Regions from separate parts of the Lysinibacillus sp. Ag94 genome, predicted to be linked through region 2. Evidence: riboswitches for the same ligand, from Rfam matches in the RefSeq annotation. Region 2 holds a riboswitch; the other holds the start of a gene.
The links. Region 2 has a riboswitch for cyclic di-GMP ahead of MY533_RS19130 (methyl-accepting chemotaxis protein). Riboswitches for the same ligand answer to the same signal wherever they lie in the genome.
Positions count from the first base shown of each region.

Region 1: it holds a riboswitch for cyclic di-GMP, as region 2 does, so the genes downstream of both, MY533_RS13380 (amidase) here and MY533_RS19130 (methyl-accepting chemotaxis protein) in region 2, are expected to answer to the same signal.

Region 1 covers NZ_CP096780.1:2,899,382-2,905,260, reverse strand. Annotated here, with positions in the region: gene MY533_RS13405 (acyl-CoA carboxylase subunit beta) at 1-319, shown strand, start outside; gene MY533_RS13400 (coiled-coil domain-containing protein) at 463-1,422, shown strand; gene MY533_RS13395 (hypothetical protein) at 1,530-1,835, opposite strand; gene MY533_RS13390 (M20/M25/M40 family metallo-hydrolase) at 2,079-3,194, shown strand; gene MY533_RS13385 (chemotaxis protein CheW) at 3,220-3,708, shown strand; cyclic di-GMP riboswitch class I at 4,027-4,115, shown strand; gene MY533_RS13380 (amidase) at 4,159-5,046, shown strand; gene nspC (carboxynorspermidine decarboxylase) at 5,090-5,879, opposite strand, start outside.
Region 2 covers NZ_CP096780.1:4,052,886-4,058,764, reverse strand. Annotated here, with positions in the region: gene MY533_RS19155 (MFS transporter) at 1-1,203, shown strand, start outside; gene MY533_RS19150 (transposase) at 1,447-1,833, opposite strand; gene MY533_RS19145 (alpha/beta-type small acid-soluble spore protein) at 2,125-2,322, opposite strand; gene MY533_RS19140 (YehS family protein) at 2,528-3,022, shown strand; gene MY533_RS19135 (hypothetical protein) at 3,285-3,479, shown strand; cyclic di-GMP riboswitch class I at 3,693-3,778, shown strand; gene MY533_RS19130 (methyl-accepting chemotaxis protein) at 3,887-5,629, shown strand; gene MY533_RS19125 (SDR family NAD(P)-dependent oxidoreductase) at 5,629-5,879, shown strand, end outside.

The sequences.
Region 1 (5,879 bases), 1.2 Mb from region 2:
TAACTCTAAATCAATTGGGGCAGACTTAGTATTTGCTTGGCCTAATGCAGAAATTGCTGTTATGGGTGCGGCAGGTGCAGCTAACATTATCTTCGCGCGTGAAATTGCAAAATCGGAAGATCCAGAAGCAACACGTGCAGCGAAAATTGAAGAATATAAAGAGAAATTCGCAAATCCATACGTGGCGGCATCTCGAGGTATGGTAGACGATGTTATCGATCCACGTGATACACGTATTAAGCTAATTCAAGGGCTAGATATGTTATCGAACAAACATGAAACACGTCCAGAGAAAAAGCACGGAAACATTCCTCTATAAAAATTGTACTAGCCTAGTATCCTTTGGGATTTCTAGGCTTTCTTTTTACGAATATTTGATAATAAAAGATCTGTTGAAAATAACAGATAATTGAAACATTTCCTGTTTTCATTCGTACATATATATAAGAGGAGTTGAGATGGATGGAATGGAAACAATTACAAAAAGAGCAAGAAATGATTCATGCACAATTAAGAACTGCTAGTAGGTTAAGTGAACAAAAGGATTTAATTGAAAGGCAAATCGAGCGTGCACAACAGGAAATTTACAAACATTCTAAAGCACTCAATCAAATTCGTTTGAAACTCGATAAGTTAGAAGGTTTTTCTTTTATGAATATGATTCGTACGTGGGCAGGGCAACAAGATGAGTTACGTGCAGAAAAAATTGATGAAGCAGCAATTCTTGAATTGAAAATAAATGAAGCAAAGAAGATGGAACTTGATTTGACAGATGATTTACGGCACATAAACAGTAAACTTACTCAAATTAACGAACAAGAGTTGCATGAAGTTAAAAAGCAATTAAATGCTAAAAAGAAAGGCTATTTACAAATACATGCGCCTGAACAGGCAAAAAGGCTTGAACAATTAGCGCACGAAGAAATGTTAACGAAACAACTTATTTTAGAGATAGGGGAAGCGGAAGAAGCTGGTGAAGCAGCGCTTACTAAGCTTGGACAAGCTGCAGAATCCTTGCATTCTGCAAGTGGTTACTCAGCATGGGATACGTTTTTTGGTGGGGGTCTCATTGCTACACATTTAAAGCATGATGCACTTGATGAGTCCGAAAATTATCTCCATAATGCTCAAATTGCATTACAGCGCTTCCAAAATGAACTACTGGATGTACAAGATATGTCAACGAAATCGTTAGCAGTTGAAACAGATGGATTTGTAAAATTTGCGGACTATTTTTTTGATGATATTTTTTCAGCTTGGTCTGTCCATTCTAAAATATCTACCGCAAGAGAGCAGGTTTCTCGTGTACAAGATGATGTTCATAATACGATCTTGCGTCTACAGGATAAACATAATAAGGCAGATGGCTATTTGCAGTCCTTACATAAAGAAACAGAAGCGATTTTTCAAAGTAATCTGTGAAAAGACTCTCCCTTTAACGGTAAATTAGTAATAACATAAAAAGCAGAAAAACGCTCAGATTATTGAGCGTTTTTTGTGTAAAGCCCCCGTTTGACTGACGAAGGTTATTAAGTATCTCCGTAGTATTCTGCAAAATGCAAAAATCCAAATTTCCTCACAAGAAAGTTTCTTAATTCGCCATGAGTAGCTTTTTCGATTGGAGGATCTGTTAGGGTGAAGGCTTTGGCATTTAATGCAGCAAATTTATCTTTATCTACTGCATTATGTTCTTTATCTTCAATAATCTCTGAAGAAATTGCGACTTTTGGATAACCCATTAAAAATATATGTGTTCTTAATGCCATACTTGGTGTCGAATGCAACAATATAAATACAACCAACAAAGAAACAAGAATTATCACTTTTTTCTTCAAGTCACCGCTCCCCAAAATTGACGTGAATAATCTATAAAATATTTTAACATAAATTTTTCATTTATCTTCCTAGTTAGCTAAAAATTACCTGTCTATAATTTGCGAATTGAATGGAACAGGATAATTATTGCCATCAATTGAAAAACAATGTAATCGTTTTATTTTACCAAACGCAGCAGTATGCTAAAATATAGAAGATAACTATGACGTGGATAAACACGTAAACTAAGGGAGTCCTACAACATGACAAGTCGTTTAGTAGAAGAGTTTTTTGAGCTCGTACAAATCGATTCAGAAACAAAACATGAAGAAGTAATTGCGCCGATTTTAATCGACAAATTAACAGCACTCGGTTTTACAGTAGAACAAGATGATGCACATACTCGTAACGGGCATGGAGCAGGTAATATACTTGCTACGCTAAAGGGTTCATTAGATATTGACCCAATTTATTTTACTTCTCATATGGATACAGTTGTCCCAGGTAAAGGGATTAAACCATCTCTTCGTGAAGATGGCTATATCGTTTCAGATGGTACAACGATTTTAGGTGCGGATGACAAAGCAGGTCTTGCCGCATTATTTGAAATGGCTAAACGCTTAAAAGAGCAAAATATTGAACATGGTGATATTGAATTTATTATTACAGCTGGCGAGGAAAGTGGGCTCGTTGGCGCTAAAGAGTTAGATCCATCTAAAATTAAAGCGAAATACGGCTTTGCTGTAGACAGTGATGGCAAAGTAGGAGGCATTGTAACAGCGGCTCCATTCCAAGCAAAAATTGCTGTTAAAATAATTGGGAAAACAGCACACGCTGGTGTCGCGCCAGAAAAAGGAGTGTCTGCGATTACGGTTGCTTCCAAATGTATTGCACAAATGAAGCTAGGTCGATTAGATGAAGAAACAACAGCTAATATTGGTCGCTTTGAGGGTGGTCAGGCAACAAATATTGTCTGTGACGAAGTAACGATTCTTGCGGAGGCTCGTTCGATCGACAAAGCGAAGCTAGATGCCCAAACGAAGCATATGCAGGAGACGTTCGAGCAAGTAGCTGCTTCCTTAGGTGCGAAGGCTGAAGTTGAAGTGAAGCTAATGTATCCTGGATTCCGTGTAACAGAATCAGATAAAGTTGTGCAAGTGGCAATGGCAGCTGTACAAAACATCGATCGTACACCAAAGCTTGGTATTTCAGGCGGAGGTTCGGATGCTAATGTTATTGCGGGCTTCGGCATCCCTACAGTAAATCTTTCTGTTGGATACGAGGACATTCATACAACAAATGAAAAAATCCCAGTCGAAGAATTAGAAAAATTAGCAGATTTACTTGTTGAAATTATTAAAGAGTCTGCGAAAAAATAACTACAAAAATCGAGGATGTGACCGCATGGAAAGTGTAAAGGCAGTAGTTTTTGCTTGTGGTACAGAGGAATACGCAGTACCCGTGGAACAAGCGATTTCGATTGAAAAGTTAGAGCAAGTAACACCGATTCCTCACTTGCCTAATTATCTTCTAGGCTTCACAAGAATTCGTGGCGAGCTTGTCCCTGTGCTTGATTTTGAACGTATTCTTTATAATCGTTCTTCTAATGCTGCAACAGCACGAATTATAGTATTGAACACGGATGTTGTGAATTATGGATTACTTGTAACAGAAGCTCGTGAAATTCTTGATTTTGATGAGTCGGTATTAAAGCAAATGGGACTTGTTAATTATTCAAAAACACGCTATTTTACAGCTGTGGCTAATCTTGAAAATCGTATGATCACCTACGTTGACCCGAAGGTACTTGTGAATTCATTAGAAGGTATACGTGAAATAATAGATTATTTACACAAAATGCTTGAAAATGAAAAAGAAAACGTAGAGGCATAAGTTTTTGTATGATTAATATTTCATAGTTAATATTGGGGACAGAATTACATATATGTGATTCTGTCTTTCTTTTTAAGTAGCTTACCTCTGCCGAAGCTTAAGACTTATCACCAAAACGTGTCGTTGATTTTCGTTCCGACTAGCTCTTCTATCCACGATTTTTCAATCGCTACAAGTTAGTAACATATATTACTTATTTCTAATTATAGTAAAAATAACCTGTGTTCATATGTACATATTTGAAAGTTATCAATAAAATTATGCGATTTACCTACTGACATATCCATACTAACATCGTATTATGTATGGTAAGAAAACTACTGTAAAAGGCAAACTTCACCGAAAGGGAAGGACGCAAAGCCATGAGTCTAAACACTATTTTAGTGCATGATTGTCAGGTTGCCAGGTTCTGTTCTATGAGCCTCGGCCAATAGAATGGAGATGTAATATATGGGAAGTCATTCACTATCAAAAGCAATCATTGTTTTTATAGTAGCAATTGTAAGTACGCTAGGATTAACAATGGGAAAGGTAGACGCTATGGCCATGCAGGATAGGGCTACTTGGTTATGGGACACGACAAAGATTGTTGAAGATGAATCAGGGGTACTTTTATTTTTAGAAAGCAAACAAGTTAATAAATTATATTTACAAATTAATAGTGATATAGCAAGTAATTATTACAAAAGTTTTATCGATAAAGCTACGGCAAAAGGGATAAAAGTATATGCGTTAGATGGTTCTGCAAGTTGGGTTTCAACAGAGGGCTATAAAATGCAGGATCAGCTATTTGATTGGTTACAAACATATAATGAAAATGCAGCAGCAACAGAGCGATTTTCTGGCGTTCATCTTGATGTAGAGCCCTATTTAAATAGTGGCTGGAGCTCGAATCAAGCGAAAACGATTGAATCCTATCAAGCGCTTGTTACTAGAGCGAAAGGGGATACCGATCGATTACTATTGCCATTGGAAGTTGATATGCCATTTTGGTTTGATGAAATTACTTACAAAAACCAATTCGGTAAAGGTTTATTAGCTGACTGGGTAATTGACCAAGTGGAAAGTGTTTCAATAATGGCTTATCGAGATGCTGCTATAGACATTATTAATATCGTTGAATATGAAATTAATTATGCAAAAAAAGTAAAAAAGTCAATTGTTATTGGTGTGGAAACAGGAGCCACTGATGAAGGGAATAATATTACCTTCTATGATGATGGAGAAGCCTATATGAACAAACAGTTAGCACAAGTTCAACAACATTATGCCAATAAAAAAAGTTATAATGGTTTTGCCATTCATCATGTTGATAGTTGGATGAATATGCAGCCGTAAAAAAATCCTCTCCAGCATTAAGTTGGAGAGGATTTTCTTTGCCTTATGAAAGGCGGCCGCTATAGTCTTCGAAATTAAATTCACGAATGACTTTAATGCCTTCTTCATCGTTATAAGAAACGATTGATGGAAGATTTACGCCATTAAACATATGATTTTTTACCATTGAGTAATGTGCCATATCTGTAAATACTAGACGATCGCCTGGTTGTAAAGGCTGTTCAAATGAATAATCACCAATTACATCACCAGCTAGACAAGTAAGCCCGCCTAGACGATATGTGTAAGCTAGCTCATTTGGTTGACCAGAGCCAATAATCATTGGGCGGTATGGCATTTCTAGAACATCTGGCATATGGCAAGTTGCCGAGGTATCTAAAATTGCTAGGTCCATACCGTTTTTCTGTACATCGAGAACAGTTGCTACTAAATAGCCTGTATTAAGTGCAACAGCTTCACCTGGCTCTAAATAGACGAGAAGGTTATACTTGTCTTGAATGTAATTAATGATATTCACAAGCTTTTCAACATCATAATCCTCACGAGTGATATGGTGACCTCCACCAAAGTTTAACCATTTCATTTGATGTAAAACATCACCGAATTTTTCTTCGACAACTTGTATAATACGCTCTAACGTATCTGAGTTTTGCTCACACATTGCATGGAAGTGTAAGCCATCGATACCGTCAAGCTGTGACTTGTCGAAGTTGGCTAATGTTGTGCCAAGACGAGAATTTGTGTAGCAAGGGTCGTAAAGTGCTGTTTCAATTTCAGAGTACTCAGGATTGATACGAATACCGCATTCAATTGTTTTACTAGCAGACTTTACT
Region 2 (5,879 bases):
AAGAAAACAGTGGTAGCTTCAGTAGCTGGTTTAACGTTGGAAGGGATGGACATTATGTTTATCTCCTTTGCGATGACAATGATTATTTCGGAATTTAACATTGATTTCACAACGGGTGGGCTCATTTCTTCCGTAACGAATATTGGTATGCTGTTAGGCGGCATTATTTTCGGGGTTTTAGCTGATAAGTATGGGCGAGTAAAAGTATTTACTTATACCGTCTTGTTGTTTGCGCTTGGTACAGCTTTAACTGGATTGGCAACAAATATTGAACAAATTTATATGTATAGATTTATCGCTGGTCTTGGTGCAGGGGGCGAATACGGTATTGGTATGGCACTTGTTGCCGAGGCTTGGCCGAAGAATAAGCAAGGAAGAGCCTCTTCCTATGTTAGTGTAGGTGCTCAATATGGAGTTATTTTAGCAGCGTTACTAAGTGCCGTTATTCTTCCTACTTTAGGATGGAGAGCTTTATTCTTTGTGGGAGTGTTACCTGTCATTTTCGCATTCATTGTGCGAAAAAATCTTGAGGAATCACCGGAGTGGCTGGCTGCTCAGAAAAATAAAAAAATCGATAAGCAACATGAAAAAGGTAAGTTGGAGCAGCTATTTGAAACGCCTCGAACTTCGATGACGACAATTTCATTAATCGTTATGGCAACTGTTCAAATTGCTGGTTACAATGGCTTAATGATTTGGTTGCCATCTATGTTGCAAAAATCTCAAGGTCTATCCGTTTCAAGCTCGGCACTTTGGACAATTAGCACAGCAGTTGGCATGATTATTGGGATGCTAACATTTGGACGATTTATGGACCGATATGGTGCAAAGCGTGCTTTCGGAATCTTTTTACTTGCCTCTGCATGTGCTGTGTTTTTATACTCTTATGCCACAGGAAGTGTTGCAATTTTATTAGGTGGTGCGATTGTCGGCTTCTTCTCAAATGGCATGTTCGCAGGGTATGGAGCTTTAATTAGTAGCTTCTATCCGGTGCAAATTCGAAGTACTGCAACAAATACGATTTTTAACTTCGGTAGAGCAATTGGAGGATTTTCACCAATCTTTGTCGGCTATATTCTTCAAAGTTATGATATGACGGTCGTTATGATCTATTTAGCTGCCTTATATTGTATTTCCTTTATCGTGATGCTTACTCTAAAAAAAGGGGCAAGCGAGGCTTTACAACCGGTTGGAATTAAATAAATCACTTATGCCTCGGTATAATTGTGTCCGGAATAAGCTTTTTGTTTAAGCCTGCAGATGTTTTTGCGCGAAAGCGTAGTACTAACGCAGTGTCAGCAACAGCACGATGCAGGTAGTTAGCCGTTATCGCATGGATGCAATGACATCCTTTAAGAACTTCTTTCCGATTCCGTGACATCCGCCGGAGGCTTTAATTCTTTCAGTGGATGTTTTTGACCGGAAGCGTGCGACGGGTACAGATGTTTAAAGACACCCGCTTAAAGAAGTTAAAACATAGTCAAGTCCTTGCCCACGCGATTTGAGACTTTGGAAAAACCGACTCCAACTCTCATAACTTTCAGCGTGGTCCACACTTAAACCTAGTATTTCACGTTTGTTGTTCTCCGTAATAGCTGTGGCAATATAAACAGCCTTAGAGACTATACGATGATGTTCACGTACTTTTATATACATCGCATCTACAAAGAGAAAAGGATAATAAGTTGTATTTAATGGACGCTTGGCCCAAGCATTTACAATCGGATCTAGCTTTTGTGTAAGTGAAGACACAAAGGATTTAGAAACGTTTTCTCCGCAAAGTTGTTCCACAATATGAGTAACTTTGCGTGTTGAAACACCGTTTATCACCATTTCTAACTTTTTCCATAAATTCGTTTAATACTAAAACTATAGCTGATTTAACAACTGTATCAATATTAGAATTGATAATCGAATCTTTTAAAAGATCCATGTCTAGGTTAAACTGTAATTGGGTCATTTTATATTCCTCACTTTACTTTATTTTCGTGGTTGAAAACATTGTAACCAAGAGGAAAGAAAATGACCCCTTTTCTTTTTACACAATTATACGGACTCAATCTAAAACATGAAAGAACGAATGCCAATTTAAAAAAAGCGATTCGTTCTTTTTTAATTTTATTATTATAATAAACCTTTTGAACGTTTTTCAGCCATTTCTACGAGGCGTTTTGTTATTTCTCCCCCGACTGAACCGTTTGCACGAGAAGAGGCTTCTGGCCCTAATTGTACATTAAATTCTTGTGCGATTTCATATTTCAATTGATTAACAGCTTCATGTACACCGGGAACTAGAAGCTTATTTGAACTACGATTAGCCATTTATCTCACCTCCTTGTGATTAGAATGGTCGAGAGTTAGCTAATCATACATGTTAAAAAATAAAATGCACATTCTAAATACTATAGTAAAGTAACTTTTGGAAAGCTAACTAAAATTGTGAATGTCTCTGCTATAATAAAGTAATGCTTCAATTAGGATAGGATTATTAGAAGCGCTTTTACAGTTAAAAATGGAGGTTTTTAAAATGACGAACAATGATATTTTAATTCGTTTAAGATATGCATTAGATATCAAAAATACAGATATGGTAAAAATTTTTCAGCTAGGTGGCATGGACTATACGAAAGAAGAAGTATTGAACATGCTTATTAAAGTTTATGATGAGGAAGAAGCACCAGAAGAATACATTAAATGTAATAATAAAATGTTAGAGGCTTTTTTAAATGGATTTATTACATTTAAACGAGGTCCGCAAAAGCCTATGCCAGGTCAATCAGAAGGACCACTACCTGTTTCAGGAAAAGAAAGCCCTAATAATATGCTATTAAAGAAAGTAAAGATTGCGTTAGCCTTAACGAGTGAGGAGATGCTCGATATTTTATATGATGGAGGCGTTAGCGTTTCGAAAGGCGAATTAGGTGCCATTTTAAGAAATCCAAGTCATCGTAACTATAAAGAATGTGGCGATCGCTTTGTGAGAAATTTTTTAAGAGGGCTGACAGATAAGTATAGAAATTAAAATAACATTCACTGTGGATTGTCAAGTGTGAATTTTGAAGAAAAACTATAGGTTAATGATTAACAAAGCAACTGCCATTTTGCAGTTGTTTTTTTGTGAAAAAATTACGTAAAAAACTCGTTGTGATAAAAATATTCTGCAAAAATCGCGTTTTTCTTAGTTAAATACAATTGACAATTTGTGACGGAATTGTGTACACTAAAAATACATAAAGTTGTCACAAAGAGGAAAAATAAATGTTCACGAACAGAGGGGTGCTTTTATGTTTGGATTAAACATTTTATTAGTTGCTTTCGCATGTGTTACGATTCCGCTTGTTGTTGCTTCAGTAATGTTAGACATTTTTTATGCAGAAAAGAAACAAGTTCGTTTTTCATTACGCCGTACATCTATGTGGTATTCCTGCATGTTTGCTTTAGCATTTATACCGTCGGTTTTATACATGACACTAAAATAATAATCATTTAGGGGTAATTGATTATTTAAAAATTATAGTAGCAGCTACAATTTTGCGTTGTAGCTGTTTTTTATTTCCCTGAAGAGAATTGTGGATGTGCCGAGAAAATTGTGTAATATTATTCATTTTATTGAATTGGTAAAATAGTAAATATTATGTGTTTTTTTATCTAGTTACATTGACTACTTTTACCCATTGTGTTAATTTGAGGAGGAAAAAGATGGGCAAATCTGCTGAAAGGTAGAGACGCAAAGCTACAGGTCTAAGGTAATGAATACTATGATGGCTGAGCTGCAAAGGAGTACTAGTTAAGTACATCTATAGCTAGTCATATTCTTTGATGCCTATTTCTTTTGAAATAGGTTATTTTTTTTGCCCAAAATACGATCAAGGAGGAAGTAATAATCATGAAGTTGTTTAAAAATGTTTCATTAAAAAGCAAACTTTTACTAACGGTTTCTATTATTGTTTTGCTTCTAATTGCTATTATTACTACACAAAGTATTAGAGAATTAAACAATCGAATGTCTGTTGATTTAGAGCAAGAGTTGAAAAGTGTTGGTTTATTGACAGCTATGAATCTTGATAGGAATGATGTTAAAGATTTATTGACTGAAAAGGGAGAGACGAATGCTAAATTTAAAAAAATTCAAAAGCAACTCGATAAGATTCAAGAAGAACAAGGTATTATGAGTTGGAGCTATATTTGGGATGTGAAGGACGCAGATGGCGTTAACCCGATCGGCTATACATCTAATTTGAACGAGGTCTATGAAGCGGGTGAAATCTTTACTGATTTAGCAGATGAACATGTAAAAACGGCTAAATTGGCAATTAAAAATAATAGCACTGCTGTAACTGATATTTTCGAAGATCCTTATGGTTCATGGCGAACTGTGTTTACCCCTATTAATGATGACAATGGCAAGCTCATTGCTTTATTAGGTATTGATTATTCTGCGGACTACATAAATACGATCATTAAAACAAGTGTCATAAAACAAATCGTTCTAGCTGTTATTGGAATTTTACTTCTATTAGTTTTACTCTACATAATTATTGATCGTCTATTAAAACCACTTAAGAAAGTAGTGAACGCTGCAAATCAAGTAGCGAATGGACAATTGATAAATGTAGATTTAGAAATAACGAAGGACGAAATCGGAAATTTATCTAAATCTATTCAAACGATGGTTTCCAATTTACAACATATTATTTTAAATATTAGAAATACATCTGACAACGTTTCTTCAGCTGCTAATCAGCTAACTATTAATGCAGCAGAAACATATAACAGCTCAACAATTATTGCCCAAGACATGGGACAAATCACGCAAAACGCTGAGGCTTCAATGGTTATGACTGAGGAAACGGCTGCTGCTATGGAGGAAACAGCGACAGGCATCCAGCAAATTGCTGACTCTGCTAATACGGCAGCCGAATCATCTATTGCTGCTTCTCAAGCTTCAGAACGTGGAAATCAAGTTGTTCAGCAGGTCATTGCACAAATGGAGTTGATTAATGATTCTGTTGAACAAATCGGTACAACAATAAATGGATTACATATCAATACGAAAAAAATTAGTGATATCGTAAATCTTATTACAGCCATAGCCGATCAAACAAATTTACTAGCTTTGAATGCGGCAATCGAAGCTGCTAGAGCAGGAGAGCATGGCAAAGGCTTCGCGGTTGTCGCTGATGAGGTTAGACGATTAGCGGAACAATCATCACAGTCTGCAACGGAAATATACAATTTAATTAGTACAATACAAGCTGATTCAAATGCCTCGATCACTGTTATGGAAAAAGGGAAAGAAGATGTAAAGGCTGGTATGGAGTTTACAAACGAAGTAGGGGAAATCTTTAAAGAAATTCTCACTTCATCAGAAGAAGTTGCTAGTCAGATACGCGAAATTTCAGCTGCATCTCAACAAATTTCAGCTTCTTCGGAGGAAGTAGCAGCATCTGTCAATAATATTAAGCAATCTGCGGAGCAGTCTTCTGAATTCTCGGCGAATGTGTCAAGTGCAACGCAAGAGCAATTGACGACCATGCAAGAGGTGAAAGAAGCATCTTCTTCATTAGGAAAAACAGCAGAAGAATTGCAGGTACTTGTAGCAAAATTCAAATTGGAGAATGATCAATAATGGACATTAATTTTAAAGGAAAAAATGTACTAATTACGGGTTCAAGTAAAGGAATCGGTAAAGCCATTGCTTTGGGCTTTGCCGAGCATGGGGCCAATATATGTATCAATTATATTGGTGATGAAAATGAAGCAGAGGAGGTTCGTGCGCAAGCAGAAAAGTTTGGTGTACAGGCTATAAAATATAAAGCAGATGTATCGAATTCTCAACAAGTTCAAGCTATGTATCAATATATGGACAAACAGTTAGG